Linked DNA regions of Halorhodospira halophila SL1. The protein of the gene in region 2 interacts with the protein of the main gene of each other region in a pairwise test. Links are inferred from orthologs where the notes say so. Each region holds a gene or a part of one and is shown on either strand. Other genes may lie near its edges. The genes, in order: ribD and accC.

Region 1 (9,523 bases), 1.6 Mb from region 2 along the record:
CAGATCCTCGGGGCGGGCGCCGGGGGCCACCGCCGCCTGAACGGTGCGCGCCCGGTCGGCGGCCGAGATGCCGGTGGTCACCCCCTCCGCCGCCTCGATGGAAACCGTGAAGTTCGTGGTGTTTTTCTCGTCGTTGTTATGGACCATCAACGGCAGGCGCAGCTGCTCACAGCGCTCCCGGGTGAGGGTCAGGCAGATCAGCCCCCGGCCGTAGCGGGCCATGAAGTTGATGTCCTCGGGGCGGATCAGGCTCGCCGGCATCACCAGGTCGCCTTCGTTCTCCCGGTCTTCGTCATCGAGGACGACCGCCATGCGCCCCTGGCGCAGGTCCTCGATGATCTCCTCGATACTGTTGAACTGCACCGTCTCGCTCATTCGTTCATCCATTGCCGAATCCGGCCTGTCGTAGCTGCTCCAGGGTCAGCCCCCCGCCGTCGCCACTGTCGGCACCGGCGCTGAGCAGCCGCTCGACGTAACGGGCCACCAGGTCCACCTCGATGTTGACCGGATCGCCGGCGCGGCGTTCCCCCAGGTTGGTGGCGTCGAGGGTGTGCGGGATCAGGTTGACCTCGAACTCCCGTCCAGCGACGGCGTTAATGGTCAGGCTGACCCCGGCCACGGCGATGGAGCCCTTGACCGCCACATAGCGGGCCAGCCCCTCCGGGACCCGGAAGCGCCAGCGCTCGGACCCCCCGGCGGGGGCCCGCTCGACCACCTCGCCGACGCCGTCGACATGTCCGGTCACCAGGTGCCCGCCCAGCGGCGTCGACGGGGTGACCGCCCGCTCCAGGTTGACCCGCACCCCGCTGCGCAACCCGCCCAGGGTGGTGCAGCGCAGGGTCTCATCGGAGACGTCGGCACGGAACTGCCCATCCTCGATCCCGGTGGCGGTCAGGCAGGCGCCGTCGACGGCGATGCTGTCGCCGATCCGGCACTCCGCCAGGCCCAGCCGGGGAGCATCGATGCGCAGGATCCGCCCCTCGCCGCTGTGCTCGATGGCGGCCACGCGGCCGCAGGTCTCCACGATCCCGGTGAACATGCGGTTAAACCAACCTCGCGGTGATGCGGATTTCCTCACCCACCCGCCGGACATCGCTGAACGCCAGCGGTTGGCGCTGCGCCATGGTCTCGATGCCGGGCAGGGCCAGCAACGGCCGGGCGGCGTCGCCCATCAGGTGGGGTGCGGTGTAGACGATCAGCTCGTCGGCCCACCCGCCCCGCACCCAGGAGCCAGCCAGCGTGGGGCCGGCCTCCACCCAGACCTCGTTGATCTCGCGCGCCGCCAGGGCGTCGAGCACGGCAGCCAGGTCGAGGCCGCCCTCCTGCAGCGGGAGCGGCAACAGCTCGGCCCCGCAGCTGCGCAGCGCCCGGGCCCGGGCCTCGTTGACGTACTCGGCGTGGCCGATGAGCACCGGCCCCGGGGCCTGGAACAGGGCCGCGTGTGGCGGCGTGGTCAGGCGCGGGTCGAGGACCACGCGCTGGGGCTGACGCTCGGCCGGCACCGCCGGCTCGACGTCGCGGGCGTCGAGGCGCGGGTCGTCGGCGCGCACGGTCCCCACCCCGGTGAGCACCGCTGCGGCCTCTGCGCGCCCCCGGTGGACGTCGCGGCGCGCCGCCGCCGAGGTGATCCAATGGCTCTCGCCGGAGGCCATGGCGGTCCGCCCGTCCAGGCTCGCCGCCAGCTTGACCCGCACCCACGGCCGCCCGCCGGCCATCCGGCGCAGGAAGCCGCGGTTGAGGGCCTCGGCATCGGCGGCCAGCACGCCCTCGGTGACCGCCACCCCGGCGGCCTCGAGCTGCGCGATACCGCCCCCGGCCACCCGGGGGTTGGGGTCGCGGTGCCCGACCACGACCCGGCTGACGCCGGCGTCGATCAGGGCGCGGGCGCAAGGGGGCGTGCGCCCGTAGTGGGCGCACGGCTCCAGGGTCACGTAGGCGGTGGCCCCATGGGCCGCGCCGCCGGCGGCCTGCAGGGCCGCTGCCTCGGCGTGCGGCCCGCCAGCCTGTTCGTGGGCGGCCTCGGCCAGCACGCTGCCGTCGCGGACCAGCACGCAGCCGACCCGCGGATTGGGGTGCGGCGGCGGGCATACCGCGGCCGCCCGCCGAATGGCGCGGGCCATCCAGCGGGGATCGTCCGGGTGCCGGTCAGTCGTCGTCACGCCGGTGCTGCTCCAGGCCCTCAATGACCTCGCGGAAGGCGCCGACATCCTCGAAGCGCCGGTAGACCGAGGCGAAACGGACATAGGCGACCACGTCGAGCTCGCGCAGCTCTTCCATGACGTACTCGCCGATGACGTTGGCGGCCACTTCGCGCTCGCCGGCGCCGGAGACGCGCTTACAGACACGCCGCACCGCCGCCTCGACAGCCTCGGTGGCCACCGGGCGTTTCTCCAGCGCCCGCCGGAAACCGAGACGCAGTTTGTCCTCGTCGAACGCCTCGCGCCGCCCGTCGGACTTCACCACCCGCGGGTAGACCAGCTCGGGGGCCTCGTGGGTGGTGAAGCGCTCGCCACAGGACGGGCACTGCCGCCGCCGCCGCACTTGCTCGCCCTCGCCGATCAGGCGCGAGTCGACCACGCGGGTGTCAGCGTTCTGGCAGTACGGGCAGCGCATGGTCGATCAGGCGTCCCGCGTCACCCGTAGACGGGGAATTCGCGACAGATCTGCTCCACCTCGCCGCGCACGCGCTCGACGACGGACTCGTCGCCCATGTTGTCGAGGACGTCACAGATCCAGTCAGCCAGGCGGGTGGCCTCGGCCTCCTTGAAACCACGGGTGGTGATCGCCGGCGTGCCGATGCGCAGACCGCTGGTGACGAACGGCGACTGCGGATCGTTGGGCACGGTGTTCTTGTTGACCGTGATGTTGGCCCGCCCCAGCGCGGCGTCCGCATCCTTGCCGGTGAGGTTCTTGGGGGTCAGATCCATCAGGAAGAGGTGGTTGTCGGTACCGCCGGAGACGACGTTGTAGCCGCGCTCGATGACGCGCCGGGCCATGGCGCGGGCGTTGGCCACCACCTGCTCCTGGTACTGCTTGAAGTCGGGCTCGAGGGCCTCCTTGAAGGCCACGGCCTTGCCGGCGATGGCGTGCATCAGCGGGCCGCCCTGGGTCCCCGGGAAGACCAGCGACTGGAATTTCTTCTCCAGGTCCGGGTTGGAGCGGGCCAGGATGATGCCGCCGCGCGGGCCGCGCAGGGTCTTGTGGGTGGTGGAGGTCACCGCGTCGGCGTGGGGGATCGGGCTGGGGTAGACCCCGGCGGCCACCAGGCCGGCGATGTGGGCCATATCGACGACCAGGTAGGCGCCCACCGAGTCGGCGATCTGGCGCAGGCGCGCCCAATCGACCACTTGGGAGTAGGCGGAGAAGCCGCCGATGACCATCTTCGGCTGGTGTTCGGTGGCCAGGCGCTGGATCTCGTCGTAGTCGATCTGGCCGTCGTCGTTGATGCCGTACTGCACGGCGTTGAACAGCTTGCCGGAGAAGTTGACCTTGGCGCCGTGGGTCAGGTGGCCGCCGTGGTCGAGGCTCATGCCCAGGATGGTGTCGCCGGGCTTGAGCAGGGCGTGGAAGACGGCGGCGTTGGCCTGGGAGCCCGAGTGGGGCTGGACGTTGGCGTAGTCGGCGCCGAAGAGCTGCTTGGCGCGGTCGATGGCCAGCTGCTCGGCTACGTCGACGTGCTCACAGCCGCCGTAGTAGCGCTTGCCCGGGTACCCTTCGGCGTACTTGTTGGTCAGCACGCTGCCCTGCGCTTCCATCACGCGGGGACTGGCGTAGTTCTCGGAGGCGATCAGCTCGATGTGATCCTCCTGGCGCTGGCGCTCGTCCTCGATGGCGGCTGCCAGCTCCGGGTCGTAACCCGCAATGGTCATATCTCGGGAGAACATAGAGGCTCCTTGCTCGGCTTGGGATCCGGCATTGCACAATCCGCCAGTATAACCGAACTTCCTCCGAACTCCGAATCACCGCCCCGCTGCCTTATGGATCAGGGCGATAGCGACGCCCGCGAAACCGTCCTGCCTCCGTTCGGCTCCGGCTGGTCCGCCCCCCCGGTCGCCGGATCATTGCGGACGCGCCGAGCAGCGCAGCCCCGGCGGGGGTTCAGCGCGAACCTTTGCCGGTTCGCGCTGATCAGCGAGGTTTTGTCCGAGCGGCGCGCAGCGCCGCGAGTTAAGCGAGCGGCCCCGCCGGGGTGAGCCGCGCAGGGGACCCCGCCGCTAGGCGGGGCGCGTTCGCCGATCCGGCGACCGGGGGGCGGGCCAGCCGGAGCCGAACGGAGGCGTTCCGGGGCACCCGCACCGGGCGCCGAGGGCGGCTAGAACGTCCGCCGAACCAGCCCTTATACTTTCCGACATGAGCCTCTGCGCCCGCCCGTACAGCCGCGCCGAGCAGGCCGCCGACCGGATCCTGCACTGGGTGGCCATTGCCGCCTCGCTGGCCGGGGCGGCTGTGCTGATCGCCCTGGCCGCCCAGCGCGGCGAACCCACGCTGATCGGCAGCGTCACCCTCTACGGCCTGGCGCTGATCGCGCTCTTCCTGAGCTCGGCGCTGTGCAACCACAACCTCACCGACCACCAGTCGCCCCGGGCCGAGCGACTGCGCCGGCTCGACCACGCGACGATCTTCTTCATGATCGCCGCCACCTACACCCCGTTCACCGTCAACGCCCTGGAACCGCCCTACGGCTGGGCGCTGCTAGCCTTCGTGTGGAGTGTGGCGGGGGTCGGCATCGGGGCCAAACTCCTGCTGCCGAGACCGCCGGGGCGGCTATTCTCGGTCATCCTGTGCCTGGTCCTGGGCTGGTCGGTGGTGATCGTCATCGAACCGCTGGTCGCGGCCCTGTCCACAGCCGGGCTGGTCCTGCTGATCGCCGGCGGGGTGCTCTACAGCGCCGGGGTGCTGTTCTACCTTTGGCACCACCTCCCCTACCACCATGTGGCCTGGCACGGCATGGTGGTGGCCGCCGCCGCCTGTCATTATGCGGCGATACTGGCCGGCGTGGTCCTGGCGCCGGAACCGACTCAGCTCTAACCCCGGCCACGGACCGACTCACCCCCTGCCATGATCGATCTGCTGCTGTTCACCATCGGCCTGGCCGGCGTCCTGGCCGGCGCCGAATTGCTGGTCCGCGGCGCCAGCCGGCTGGCCCAGCGCCTCGGCATCGCCCCGCTGGTGGTCGGGCTGACGGTGGTCGCCTTCGGCACCAGTGCGCCGGAGCTGGCGATCACCGTGCGCGCGGCGTTCACCGACCACGCCGCCGACCTGGCCCTGGGCAACATCGTCGGCAGCAACATCGCCAACATCCTGCTCGTGCTCGGGCTGGCGGCGCTGATCGCCCCAATCGTCGTCGCCCACCGGCTGATCCGCATCCACGTGCCGATGATGCTGGCCGCCTCGCTGCTCACCGTCCTACTCGCCCTGGACGGCGCCCTGGGCACCGTCGACGGCGCCATCCTCCTCGCCGGGCTGGCCGGCTACCTGGCCCTGACCCTCGTCCGCGACCGGACACCACTTAGCGCGGCTGCCGAGACGGCACCGCCGGCGCCCCTGCCGCGGGCGGTGGCCGGCCTGCTGCTGGGCATCCCGCTGCTCGCTGGCGGCGCCTTCCTGTTGGTCGACGCGGCGGCAGCCCTCGCGGCGGCGCTGGGGATCAGCGACCTGGTCATCGGCCTGACCCTGGTGGCGGTGGGCACCTCCCTGCCGGAGATCGCCACCACCCTCGCTGCCTACCGGCTGGGGGACCGCCAGATGGCCGTCGGCAACCTGGTCGGCAGTAACATCTTCAACCTGCTGGCCGTCCTCGGCGTGGCCGCGCTCCTCGCCCCCGAGGGCGTCGCGGTGGCCGGCGCCGCCCTGGCCTTCGACCTGCCGGTGATGCTCGCCGTCTCCTTCGCCTGCCTGCCGGTCTTCTTCACCGGGTACACCATCGCCCGCTGGGAAGGGGGCGTATTCCTCGGCTACTACGCCGCCTACTGCGCCTTCCTCTTCCTGGCCGCCGCGCAGCACCAAGCCCTGGGGCCGTTCAGCGCGGTCATGCTCGGCTTCGCCCTCCCGCTGACAGTGATCACCCTGGGCGTCGGGGTCACGCGGCAGCTGCGTGACCGCCGCCGCGGCTTGTATAGTTGACCTGACACCCGAACCGCCTGGGAGTAACCGATCATGAGCCGCCACTTCGACGCCGCTGCCGGCCTGTGCGAGCAGCCCGAGCCGGAGACCGCCGGATTCAAGCTCAACCACACCATGCTGCGCATCAAGGACCCGCAGCGCTCCCTGGACTTCTACACCCGGGTGCTGGGCATGCGCCTGGTGCGCCGCCTGGACTTCGAGGAGATGCGCTTCACGCTCTACTTCCTCGCCTTCCTCGACGACCAGCAAGCCGCCGAGGTCCCCGCCGAGGACGGCCCGCGAACCACCTGGAACTTCGGCCGCGAGGGGGTGCTGGAGCTGACTCACAACTGGGGCGACGAGAACGACCCCGAGGTCGCCTTCCACGACGGCAACAGCGAGCCGAAGGGTTTCGGCCACATCGCCATCTCGGTCCCCGACGTCTACAGCGCCTGTGAGCGCTTCGAGACGCTGCAGGTGGACTTCGTCAAACGCCCCCAGGACGGCAAGATGCAGGGCATCGCCTTTATCCGCGACCCGGACGGCTACTGGATCGAGGTGGTCCAGCCCGACCTGCTCGAACGCCAGGGGATCGGCTGACCATGCCTGGGGTCCTGATGCTGCTCGGCATGGCGGTGCTGATCGTCGCCGGCATCGCCGTGCGCGACCGCACCGAGGTGATCAGCAACACCGCCTTCATCCTCGCGGCGGTGCTGCTGATCCTGGCCATCCTCGCCTTCACCCGGACGATCTGACCGCTAGCGCGGCCGGGCGGCCAGGGCGTGCAGGGCCTCCCCCAGGCACGCCGTCAGCCGCCGGGCCGCGTCCAGGTGGAGGAACTCGTCCGGGCCGTGGGCGTTGGAACCCGGCCCGGCCACCCCGGTGACCAGGTACTGCGCCTGCGGGAAGCGCTGCTTGAGCCAGTTGAGCAGTGGGATGGTGCCGCCCTCGCCCATGTGCACCGGCGCCGCCCCGAAATGTCTCGCCGAGGCCTGCTCCAGGGCGTCGGCCAGCCACGCCTCGGGCTCCGGCGCGGCCCAGCCGGAGGCCACCGCATCGGCCTCGAACTCCACCCGCGCTCCGGCCGGCGGGTTCTCGGTGAACAGCGCCTCCAGCCCCTCGGCCACGGCCTCGGCATCGGAGGTGGGCGGCAGCCGCAGCGCCAGCTTGGTGGCCGTGAACGGGCGCAACACGTTGCCGGCGGCCTCCACCGGCGGCAGCCCCTCGGCCCCCACCACCTCCAGCGCGGCACGCCAGGTGCGATCGAGGATGCGCTCGGCCGGCGTTTCGGACTGCGCCTCGACCCCGCGCAGGAACGGGTAGCGGTCGCGGGTCAGGTCGCCGAGAACGGCGCCGGCATGGTCAGCCTGCTGCCGGCGCAGTTCGGGGATGGTGACGCCACAGAGCTGCGGCAGGACGCGACCGGTCTCCGGGTCTTCGAGGCGGCTGAGCACCTGGCGCAGGATGCGGAAGCTTGACGGCACCACACCGCCGGCGTCGCCGGAGTGAACCCCTTCGCGCAGTACGTCCACACGCAGCGTGCCGGTGATCATGCCCCGCAGCGAGGTGGTGTTCCAGAGTCGGTCATAGGTGCCACACCCGGCGTCGGGACAGACGATGAGTTCCGGCTGGCCGATGTGCGGCGCCAGGGCGTCGAGATAGGCCGGCAGGTCGAAGCTCCCGCTCTCCTCGCACGCCTCGATGACCAGCACGCAGCGGGGATATCGCAGCCCCGCCGCCTGCAGCTCGGCGATGGCCACCACCGTCGAGAAGACCGCGTACCCATCGTCCACCGCGCCGCGACCGTAGAGCCGGCCCTCGCGCACCACCGGCTGCCAGGGGCCCAGGCCGTCGGACCAGCCGCTGTTCTCGGGCTGCTTGTCCAGGTGGCCATAAAGCAGAGCGGTGCCCGCCGCCTCGTCACTGCCCGGCACATCGACGAAGAGCAGCGGGGTCCGGCCCTCGAGCCGCTCGATGCGGACCTGCGCCGCCGGCAGGTGGCGCTGGCAGAATGCCGACGCCAGCTCCATCGCCTCGTCCAGATAGCCGTGGGCCGCCCACTCCGGATCGAAGTGGGGGGACTTGGCCGGAATGCGCACGAACTGCTCCAGGGCCGGGAGGGCCTCCCGGTTCCAGGTATCAATCACCCGCTGCGTTTCCAGCACGTTAGCCACTTGTGTTCTCCGCCAGTTCTTGAATCACGTGATCGTGGATCTGCTGCGCCGCCGCGTCGGCCAGGACAAAGCGGACATGCCGGACGTACCGGAGCTGCGCCGCCGTCCGCTGCAGGGTGCCGATGGCCACCCGGGCGGCGCGCTCCATAGGAAAACCGAAGGCGCCGGTGGACAGCGCCGGCATCGCCACCCGGGTCAGCTCGTGCTCCTCGGCCCGGTGCAGAGCGTTGCGGTAGCAGGCGGCGAGCAGCTGCTCGCCGGGTTCGTCGACGCCGTAGACCGGACCGAGGCAGTGGATGACGTGCCGATTGGGCAGGCCAAAGCCGGCGGTGATCACCGCCTGCCCCGGCTGAATGGGCGCCAGCGGCCGGCACGCCTCGGCCAGTTCCGGCCCGGCCGCGCGATGCAGCGCCCCGGCCACGCCGCCGCCGGGCATCAGCTGGGCGTTCGCGGCATTGACCACGGCATCGCAGTCGCCCTGGGCGGCGATATCCCCCACCCGGGTCTCCACGGTGAGTTCCGCAAACCGTGCCTGCATGGTCCCTCCTAACGACAGCGCCCGGCGGCCCGCGGACCGCGCGGGGAAGCCTCAGCACCCCTACCAGGAAGGTAGCAGTCAGGAGCTGCTGCGGGCCTCGCGAATGGTCTCGTAGGCGGCCCGGATCTGTCGGGTCCGTTCGCCGGCGGCCTCCAGCTCCGCCTGGGAGACACCGCGGGAGATCAGCCGGTCGGGGTGACTCTGGCTGATGGCGCGCCGGTACGCCTGGCGCACCTCGTCGCTGCTCGCCCCGCGGCTCAGTCCCAGCAGCCGGTAGGCGTGGTCCAGCGTCAGGCGCACACCGCGGCGCACCTTGCCGCGCTGGAGCTGGGCCAGCCGCGCGTCCAGGTCGGCCTGCGACACCCCGACCTGGCGCCAGACGCGGCGCAGCAGCCGTTCCCGGGGCTTGTCCAGGGTGCCGTCGGCCAACGCCACGCGCAGCTGGAACTCCAGGAAGCGGGCCAGCTCCTGGGGGCGGTTGCGCCCCATCAACCGCAGCAGGCCGAGCACCGGGCGCAGGGGGGCATCCGGCGCCTTGCCGCGGTTGAAGATGGTGATCGCCCGCCGGCGGCCGCGCTCATCCAGCGGCAACTCGCCAAGCACCCGCCGGGCCGCGGCGATCTCCTGCTCGCTGACCCGGCCATCGCTCTTGGCCAGGTGGCCCATGGTCAGGGCGGTGGCCCCCAGGAACAGCCGCTGCGTGCGGGCC
Region 2 (9,561 bases):
GCCAGGCGCAGGACGTTGGTCGCCCCGGGATTGCCCGAGCCGCCCTGGCGCGGGTCGCCGAGGTTCATCGCCCGGCAGACGACGATCGCCGAGGAGATGGAACCGATGAGATAACCGATGATGACGAGGATGACATCCAGCATGGCGCAAGTCTCTGTAGATCCGTCACGCGTTGCAAGTGTTGGGTTCCCCCGAGCGGCGCGGCCGCCCTCCACCGTATACCGGAAACGCCGGGCAGACGATACGCCTTGTCACGCGGCGCGTTGCCCCTGAAACTCTCGCCCATGACCCGACACGACCCTGCCCTGGATCTTGACGCGGCGGCCCTCGAGGCCAGTCAGCGCCTGAGCAAGCGTATCCGCAGCGCCATCGACGAGGCCGGCGGAGCGCTGACCTTCGAGGCGTATATGGACCGGGCCCTCTATGAGCCCGGCCTCGGGTACTACCGCGGCGGCGCCGCCCGTTTTGGCGTCGGTGGCGACTTCGCCACCGCGCCGGAACTCAGCTCGCTGTTCTCGCGCACCCTAGGCCGGCAGGCCGCCGAGATCCTCGGCCACCTGGGCGGCGGCGACGTCATCGAGCTCGGCCCCGGCACCGGCCGGCTGGCCGCCGCCGCACTGGCCGAACTCGAGCACCTCGACCGGCTGCCGCGGCGCTGGCGCATGCTGGAGGTCAGCGCCGCCCTGCGTCAGGAGCAGGAGCAGACCCTGGCTGCCCGGGTCCCCCACCTGCTCGACCGCGTTGAGTGGCTCGAGGCCCTGCCCGCGGACAGCCCGCAGGCGGTGTGGATCGCCAACGAGGTCCTCGACGCCCTGCCGGTGCGCCGCTTCGTCAAGCGGGGCGACGGGGTCCGCGAGCTCGGCGTCGTAGCCGCCGATGACGGCTTCGCCTGGACCGAGCTGGCCGCCGACACGGCGCTGCAACAGGCCGTGGCCGACATCGAGGCGCGTCTGGACGCCCCCCTGCCCGACGGCTACGTCTCCGAGGTCTGCACCCGGGTCGCGCCGTTCCTGCGCGGACTGGCCGAAGCCCTCCCGCAGGGCGTGATGCTCTGGCTCGACTACGGCTACCCGCGCCGCGAATATTACCTGGCCGAACGCCACCGTGGCACGCTGCTCTGCCACTTCCGCCACCGCGCCCACGACGATCCCTTCTTCTATCCCGGTTTGCAGGACATCACCGCCTTCGTGGACTTTACCGCCGTGGCCGACGCGGCCCTGGCGTGCGGGCTGGACGTCCTCGGCTACGCCCCCCAGGGACCGTTCCTCATGGGCGCCGGCCTGGCCGCCTGCACCGAGGCGGAGCTAGCCGGCGCCGATGCCGCCGGCCACATGGCCGTCAGCAACGAGATCCAGCGCATCACCCACCCCGGCGACATGGGCGAGCGGTTCAAGGTGATGGCCCTGGGCCGCGACTACGACGGTCCCCTGGGTGGTTTCACCCCGGCCGACCGCCGCGCCACGCTGTAGCCAGGGGCCACGCCTAGGCGCCGTCCCGCGCGGCGCCGGCATCCGGGCGCGGCACCTGGGCCACGGCCCGGCAGCGCGCCTCACGAACCGCCTCGCCCACCTCAGGACCGCGCAGGCCCTGCTCGACGAAGGACCGGGCCGAAACGCCGCGACACGCCTCGAAGGCGGCGCGCAGGAAGTCGCCAGCCGGCCAGTCGCTCGCCTCCCGGCCACCGCGCCCACGATCGTCCGCGAGGCAGGCGTGCAGGAACGGCTCCAGGCGCTCCGGGCGCCGGAACAGGTCCAGGCCCTCGAACAGTTCCACCACCGTGCCGGGGCGCAGCTCCAGCGCGCGGTGGGCGTGCATGTGCCAGCGCGTGACCAGGACGGCCAGATCCCGACACGCCCGCGGCGCCTTCAGCCGCTCGCTGACCCGCCGGGCGCCGTCAACGCCGGCCTCCTCGTGGCCGGGGTGGCGGGGGAGCGCCTCCGCCGGGGTGAGCGCCTTGCCCACGTCGTGGAGCAGGACGGCGAAGCGCGCCTCCAGCGAAGCGTCGACGGCCGCCGCGGCATCCAGGGCCATGAGGGTATGAGTGCCGGCATCGCCCTCAGGGTGGTGGGCCGGCGACTGCGGCACACCGAACAGGGCATCCACCTCGGGGAGGAGACGGGCCAGGGCACCAGCCTGGCGCAGGACCTCGATCATGCGACGGGGTGTCGGCTCCATCAGCCCCCGGGCGAGCTCCTGCCACACCCGCTCCGGGACCAGGGCATCGACCTCGCCGGCGGCGACCATGCGCTGGCACAGGGCCATGGTTTCGTCGGCGACGACGAAGCCGTCGTCAGCGAAGCGGGCCGCAAAACGCGCAAGGCGCAGAATGCGCACCGGGTCCTCGGCGAAGGCGTCGGTGACGTGGCGCAGCTGACGAGCCTGCAGGTCGACCTGGCCGCCGAACGGGTCGATGAGGCGGCCCCCGGCATCCTCGGCCATGGCGTTGATGGTCAGGTCCCGGCGGGCCAGGTCCTGCTCCAGGGTCACCTCCGGCGCGGCGTAGAACTCGAAACCGTGATAGCCCACCGCCGTCTTGCGCTCGGTGCGCGCCAGGGCGTGCTCCTCGCCGGTCTGCGGGTGCAGGAAGACCGGAAAATCCTTGCCCACCGGCCGGTAGCCGGCGGCCTCCATCGCCTCCGGCGTCGCCCCGACCACCACCCAGTCGACCTCATCCACGGGCCGCCCGAGGAGGCGATCACGCACCGCGCCGCCGACCCGGTAGCGTTCCACGGCCTAGCGACCGGCCTCGCGCCGGGCCTGCTGGTACTGCGCCTGCCGCCCGGCCGCACCCAGGTACCCGGGGGTGATCGCCTCCAGGGCGTTGGCGCGGATCCCCAGCGCTGCCAGGCCATCCTCGGCACAGCAGTTAGGGGTGGCGGTGAAGCGGTACTCGTCCAGGGTGTAAGGCCGCCCGGGAGCGAGCCCGAGCAGGCGGCCGCTGAGCTGCGACAGGCTGTCGGGGAGACCGACCACCCGCCGGCGCAGGCCGCGCAGTTCTGCCACGTACTCCACCAGCTCGCGCAGGGTGTAGATCTGCGGCCCGCAGAGCTGGTAGGTCTGCCCCGCCGTCCGGGGGTCTTCCGTCGCGTTGATCACCGCCTGAGCCACGTCGCCACCGAAGACCGGCTGGAGGCGGGCATCCGGGGTAGGCAGGAAGAAGACCCCGGGGGCAAAGCGCAGCAGCCCGGCGAAGCGATTCAGGAACCGGTCACCGGCACCGAAGATCACTGAAGGCTGCAGCACGGTGGCGCCGATCTCATCCGGATCGGCTGCCAGGACCAACTGCTCGCCCTCGCCCTTGGTGCGCAGGAACCGGCTGACCGCATCGGGGTGCGCGCCGAGGGCGCTCATGTGGACCAGGCGCGGCACGCTTGCCCGGCGCGCAGCGGCCAGCACGCGGCGCGGCAGATCGACATGGACCTCGTGGTAGGCGTCCTCCCGCGGCCCGCCCCGCCCGGTGTGCGCACCGGCCAGGTTGATCACGGCGTGACAGCCGCTGAAGTGGCGCACCAGCTCCCGCTCGTCGTGGACATCGGCCTCGAACAGGCGCAGCCCGGGAAAGAGCAGCAGGTCGCGGCCACGATGGGAACGGCGGGTCAGCGCCCGTATCCGGTATCCCCGGTCGGCGAGCCGGTTGGCCACGTGCATCCCAACAAAACCGGTTCCGCCGACGACACAGACGGTCTTCGCCTCCATGAACGGTCTCCTGAAGAACCGAAATACGATCGTTACGGAGCGATACCGTGGCCTTTTATGCGCAACTTTTCAACGACGCCGCACCACCCCTTGCGCCGCGCCCGGATCCCGCCGAAACTCAGCCCGTGCTCGAACTGCTGATCTATCTCGGCGCCGGCTGCCTGGCCGGCGCGACGGCCGGGCTGTTCGGCGTCGGCGGCGGGATCGTGGTGGTGCCGGTCCTGCTGCTGGTCTTCGCCGCGCTCGACTTCGACGCGGCGGTGGCCACCCACCTGGCCATCGGTACCTCGCTGGCCACCGTCGTGGTGACCTCCTTGGGCTCGGCGCGCAGCCACTACCAGCTCAGCGCCGTGGATGTGCCCCTGTTCCTGCGTCTCGCGGCCGGGATGGTCGGCGGGGCGGTGCTGGGCACGGTGCTGGCCGGCTACCTGGACGGGGCCGCCCTGCAGCGGCTGTTCGGCAGCTTCCTGCTGCTGGTCTCGCTGTACATGCTCTCCGGCTGGCAGCCGCCGCGGCGCGGCGGCGGCGGAGGCACCGGCGTCCTGGCCGGCGTCGGCGGCGGCATCGGGACGCTGTCGGCCATGGTGGGGGTCAGCGGCGGCACGGTGACGGTCCCCTACCTGGTCTGGCGCGGCGTAGCCATGCACCGGGCTGTGGGGACGTCTTCGGCCACTGCGCTACCGCTGGGCCTGACCGGTGCGCTGGGATACTTGATGGTGGGGTGGGGGCACCCGCAGCTGCCGTCGGGTGCCACCGGCTACATTTACTGGCCGGCGTTCGCCGGGGTCGTCGCCGCCAGCCTGCTGGCCTCTTCGCTGGCCGCGCGCCTGGCCCACCGCGTCCCCGCCCGGCAGCTGCGCCGGCTGTTCGCCGCAGTGCTGCTGGTCGTGGCCCTGCGGCTGCTGCTCAGCTGACCTAGAACCGCACCCGCACCCCGAGGTGGAGGTTGTTGTCCAGGGTCTGATTGCTACCCCCGGACATGCGCAGGCGCAGGTAGCGGAACCCGAGGTAGGCGCTGGCCCGCGGGGTGAAGTCGAGTTCGTAGCGGATGTTGCCCTCGAAGACCCGCTTGGCACGCCCGAAGGCGGTGATGTTCGGCGCCACATGACCGCGGAAGACCAGCGCCTGGGGCACCTGGGCGGGAATGCTGATGCGCGCGGAGCCACCCAGCGCCAGGGCGCCAACGGTGCGCTCGGGCTCGTCGGCGTAGATCAGATACCCCTTGGCGCCGGCGCCGAACTGCAGCGGGCTGAACCCCTCGGCCGGCGGCCCGGTGACGTGGACGATGCCGCTGAGGGCGACGTCGCCGTCGTCATTGAAGAAGAGGCTCCCGCCCAGATCCGCATCCTCGACGTACATATCCTCGGTGGGGGGGAAATAAAGGCCCACCTCGGCGGCGTCGTCGTGAAGATTGACGTCCAGCTCCCGCGCCATCGGGGCTGTCGCCCACATGGCCAGGGCCGCCACCGCCGCGATCCGCTTGATCATGCTCGTCTCCCCACCGGGTTTGCCCGCCTGCCCCCATTACAGGGCGTCGCCGCACCGTGGTGCAAGCCTCAATCGAGGGCGAGCTTCTTCTCCAGATAGTGGATGTCGGTCCCGCCGGCGCGGAACGCGGCATCCCCGATGATCTCCTGCTGCAGCGAGATATTGGTACCGATACCGCTGACCACGATCTCGGAGAGCGCCGTGCGCATCCGCGCCAGGGCGCTGTCACGGCTCGGACCGTGGGTGATCAGCTTACCGATCATGGAGTCGAAATACGGCGGCACCGCGTAGCCGGTGTAGACGTGGGAATCGACCCGCACCCCGGGGCCGCCCGGGGCGTGGAAGTGATCGATGGTGCCCGGGCAGGGCATCAGCGTCTTCGGATCCTCGGCGTTGATCCGACACTCCACCGCGTGGCCCCGCACCTGGATGTCTTCCTGGCGCCAGCTCAGCGGCTCGCCCGAGGCGATGCGGATCTGCTCGGCAACCAGATCGCAGCCGGTGACCATCTCGGTGACCGGGTGCTCGACCTGGATGCGGGTGTTCATCTCGATGAAGTAGAACTCGCCGTTCTCGTACAGGAACTCGAAGGTGCCCGCGCCGCGATAGCCCATCTGCCGGCACGCCTCGGCGCAGCGTTCCCCGATGTCGCGCCGCTGCGCCTCGGTGATCCCCGGGGCCGGGGCCTCCTCGACCACCTTCTGATGCCGCCGCTGCATGGAGCAGTCGCGCTCACCGAGGTGGATGGCGTTGCCGTGGTGGTCGGCGAGCACCTGCACCTCGATATGGCGCGGCTTCTCCAGGTACTTCTCCATGTAGACGGTACCGTCGCCGAAGGCGTTCTCGGCCTCGCCGCGGGTCAACGACACGGCATTGAGCAGCGCCGCCTCGCTGCGCACCACGCGCATGCCCCGGCCGCCGCCGCCCGAGGCTGCCTTGATCATGATCGGATAGCCGATCTCGGAGGCGATGCGCAGCGTCTCATCGGGATCGTCGTCAGGGACCGGGCCATTGGAGCCGGGCACGCACGGCACGCCAGCCTCCTTCATGGCGCGGATCGCCGAGACCTTGTCGCCCATGGTGCGGATGCTCTCCGCCCGCGGTCCGATGAACACGAAGCCCGACTGCTCGACCCGCTCGGCGAAATCGGCGTTCTCGGAGAGGAAGCCGTAGCCGGGGTGGATAGCAGTGGAATCGGTGACCTCGGCGGCGGCGATGATCGCCGGGATGTTGAGGTAGCTGTCGCGGACGTTGTTCGGCCCGATGCAGACCGACTCGTCGGCCAGACGCACGTGCTTGAGCTCGCGATCGGCCGCGGAGTGGACGGCGACACTGCGGATACCCAGCTCACGACAGGCGCGCAGGATGCGCAGCGCGATCTCGCCGCGGTTGGCGATGAGGATCTTCTGCATGGTGCTCACTCAGTCGGAGATCAGGAACAGCGGCTGGTCGTACTCGACGGGCTGACCATTCTCGACCAGAACGGCGGTGATGACCCCGTCGCGGTCGGCCTCGATCTGGTTGAGCATCTTCATCGCTTCGACGATGCACAACGTATCACCGGCCTTGATCCGCTGCCCCTCCTCGACGAACGGCTTGGCCGTCGGCGACGGGGCCCGGTAGAAGGTCCCAACCATCGGCGAACGGATCGGCTCGCCCTCCGGCTCGTCCTCACCGGCTTCCTCGGGGTCGGCCGCGCCGGCGGCCGGCGCCCCGGCTGCAGCCGCCGGCGGAGCCGCGGCCGGCGCCGGAGCGGCGTAGGTCGGCTGCGGCTGCGGTGGCGGGTTGGGCGCATTGCGCGTGATCCGGACCGACTCTTCGCCCTCGGCGATCTCAATCTCGTGGACGCCGGACTCGTCGAGCAGCTCGATAAGACGTTTGATCTTGCGAATATCCATAGATCGACGAAACCCTGTGTTCAGGCCTGACCGCCCATGCGCCGGATGGCTGCACGGGCCGCGAAGTCATAGCCGTCCGCGCCGAGGCCGGTGATCACCCCCTCGGCGATGTCGGACAGATAAGAGTGTTGCCGGAACGCCTCGCGGGCGTGGACGTTGCTCAAGTGCACCTCGATGAACGGCAGCGCAACGGCAAGCAGCGCGTCGCGCAGACCGACACTGGTGTGCGTCAGGGCCGCGGGATTGATGACGATGAACTCGACGCCTTCATCCGCCGCGGCGTGGATCCGATCGATGAGCTCGCCCTCATGATTGGACTGGGCGCTGCACAACTGCACGCCGGCCGCGTCGCAGATGGACCGCAAGCGGGTTTCGATGTCCTGAAGCGTCAGCCGTCCGTAGCGCTCCGGCTCGCGGGTCCCCAGTCGATTCAGATTGGGCCCGTGGAGTAACAACAGCTTGGGCATGACACGCGCTCACCCGACTCGCACCGCCCGCGATTCTGACTGAGCGCCGGAAGATTGTCTAGTTTTACGGTGATCCCGACACAATCCCGGCCGTTTCGCCGGGGATGCCTGCGACCGATTGTCCACGCCCACCGTCCACGCCGGCCGGCTACCCCGGCCGGCGTGGACCGCAACGTCCCAGACCCCCCGGTCACCCACCGAAGGCCTCGCGCGTGCGCTCGGCAAACGCCTCGGCGTCCTTGAAGCCGGCCACCCGGTACTCCGATTGCTCCTCGCCCTCGCCGTTGTAGAACAGGATCGCGGGAGGCAGATAGACGCCGTAGGCCTCCATCAGTTCCCGATCAGCATCGGTCATGTCGGTGACGTCGATGCGTACCTTCTCGGCGCCTTCAAGGGCCGCCTGGACCCGGTCATCCGGAAGCGTACGCTCCTCAAGCTGGACACAGTAGACGCACCACTCGGCCGAGAAGTCGATCACCACCGGGCGCCCCGCCTCGCGGGCCTCGTCAAGCAGCTCCTCAAGCTCATCGAGGGTCTCGACGTGCCGCCACTCCTCGAGCACCTGGGCGCGGGCCTGGGCGTATGGGTCGCCGGTGATCCCCACCCAGGGGCGCAGCGGGTCACCGGCACCGGTGACCGCCCCGAGGACCTGGGCAGCACCGGCTACCGCCAGCACGGCCGCCAGCGTGGCCCCGGCGCCCCGGGCCGGCACCGAACCACCGGTGCCGCGACTGCGCAGCAGCCGCCAGGCCAGCCACACCGCAGCCGCCAGCAGCAACACCGCCCAACCAGCGAGCACCAGCCCATCCGGCATCAGCCGGGACGACATCCACCACGCCACGCCGAGGAAGATGAAGCCGAAGACCTGCTTGACCGACTCCATCCACGGACCCGAGCGCGGCATCCAGCGCCCGGCGGCCGTGCCGACCGCCAGCAACGGCGCCCCCATACCCAGGGCCATGATGTAGAGCGCGCCGGCGCCCAGCACCACCTCACCGGTGTTGCCGATGAATGCCAGGGCGGCCACCAGCGCCGGCCCCGAGCAGGCACCGACGATCAGCGTGGAGAGCACACCCATGGCTGCCACGCCCGCCACCTGCCCGCCGGGCAGACGGCTGGAGGCGGCCTGCAGCCGCCCCTGGACCGACGCCGGCATCTGCAGGTTGTAGAGGCCGAACATCGCCAGCGCCAGGGCGACGAACAGGGCACTGAAGGCCACGGTAACCACCGGCCCCTGCAGATCGGCCTGGATGGCCCGCCCGGAGAGTCCGGCCAATGCACCGGCCAGGGCGTAGGTGATCGCCATGCCCTGGACATAGACGAAGGACAGCCAGAGCGCTCGACCGGTACCCGGCCGCCCGCCGCCCGGCTGGCTACCGACGATCAGCCCCGAGAGGATGGGGATCATCGGGTAGATGCAGGCGGTGAAGGCCAGCAACAGCCCGGCGGCAAAGAAACCGCCGAGGATGGCCCACAGATTCCCCCCACCGAGCAGCGCCTCCAGCTCGCCCATGGGGCCCTGGCCGCCGCCCCCGGCGGCACCGGCACCGCCGGAGCCATCGCTGTACTGTACCGCGCCGGAGGCGATCTCGGCTTCCAGACTGCTCGGCGGATAGCAGAGGGATTCGGGCTCGTTGCAGCCCTGGAACTCGGCGTAGAGCTGCGCCCCCTCGCCGACCGGTTCGGCGGTCTGCAGGTGCACCTGCAGCGTACCCCGGTAGATGACCACATCCCCGAAGAACTCATCGGAGAAGGCCTCGCCACTGGGGTAGGAGACCTCGATGATCTCGTTGTCGCCGTCGCGCAGCTCGAAGTCGAAGGCGTGGCGATAGAGGTAGTGGTCCTCGGCCACATCCCAGCGAGCGACCAGGCGATCCTCGCCCACCTGCTCGACGGTGAACGGGAAGATCTCCTGTTGATCCACCATTCCCTGTGCCGGGGTGGCCGCCACCAGCAGACCCAACGCCAGCCACAGCGCGGCGACCAGGCCACCTCGGTCGAATCGCATCCTG

Evidence for each region.
Region 1: the proteins of accC (region 2) and ribD interact in binary tests that used the Escherichia coli proteins (3 or more experiments, as listed by UniProt). The link is inferred for Halorhodospira halophila SL1 from one-to-one orthologs.

What each region holds. Positions count from the first base shown.
Region 1 is NC_008789.1:974,605-984,127, forward strand. The notes cover bases 102-3,010. They hold ribD (bifunctional diaminohydroxyphosphoribosylaminopyrimidine deaminase/5-amino-6-(5-phosphoribosylamino)uracil reductase RibD), read right to left. Parts: upstream 2,160-3,010; coding sequence 1,044-2,159; downstream 102-1,043. Other genes in these bases: ribBA (bifunctional 3,4-dihydroxy-2-butanone-4-phosphate synthase/GTP cyclohydrolase II), read right to left, coding at 102-375; HHAL_RS04600 (riboflavin synthase), read right to left, coding at 380-1,039; nrdR (transcriptional regulator NrdR), read right to left, coding at 2,146-2,613; glyA (serine hydroxymethyltransferase), read right to left, coding at 2,634-3,010. Also shown: more of ribBA, read right to left, coding at 1-101; more of glyA, read right to left, coding at 3,011-3,884; PAQR family membrane homeostasis protein TrhA, read left to right, coding at 4,351-5,028; HHAL_RS04625 (calcium/sodium antiporter), read left to right, coding at 5,059-6,123; gloA (lactoylglutathione lyase), read left to right, coding at 6,157-6,702; HHAL_RS13435 (hypothetical protein), read left to right, coding at 6,705-6,857; HHAL_RS04635 (M20/M25/M40 family metallo-hydrolase), read right to left, coding at 6,861-8,276; HHAL_RS04640 (macro domain-containing protein), read right to left, coding at 8,269-8,814; co-chaperone DjlA, read right to left, coding at 8,893-9,523. UniProt on the Escherichia coli protein: Converts 2,5-diamino-6-(ribosylamino)-4(3h)-pyrimidinone 5'-phosphate into 5-amino-6-(ribosylamino)-2,4(1h,3h)-pyrimidinedione 5'-phosphate.
Region 2 is NC_008789.1:2,555,608-2,565,168, forward strand. Bases 4,425-7,371 are described here. They hold accC (acetyl-CoA carboxylase biotin carboxylase subunit), read right to left. Parts: upstream 6,597-7,371; coding sequence 5,253-6,596; downstream 4,425-5,252. Other genes in these bases: HHAL_RS11780 (sulfite exporter TauE/SafE family protein), read left to right, coding at 4,425-4,610; HHAL_RS11785 (YfaZ family outer membrane protein), read right to left, coding at 4,612-5,184; accB (acetyl-CoA carboxylase biotin carboxyl carrier protein), read right to left, coding at 6,606-7,082; aroQ (type II 3-dehydroquinate dehydratase), read right to left, coding at 7,103-7,371. Also shown: glycerol-3-phosphate 1-O-acyltransferase PlsY, read right to left, coding at 1-143; HHAL_RS11765 (class I SAM-dependent methyltransferase), read left to right, coding at 285-1,469; HHAL_RS11770 (multifunctional CCA addition/repair protein), read right to left, coding at 1,483-2,730; HHAL_RS11775 (complex I NDUFA9 subunit family protein), read right to left, coding at 2,734-3,696; more of HHAL_RS11780, read left to right, coding at 3,744-4,424; more of aroQ, read right to left, coding at 7,372-7,549; protein-disulfide reductase DsbD, read right to left, coding at 7,740-9,561. UniProt on the Escherichia coli protein: This protein is a component of the acetyl coenzyme A carboxylase complex; first, biotin carboxylase catalyzes the carboxylation of the carrier protein and then the transcarboxylase transfers the carboxyl group to form malonyl-CoA.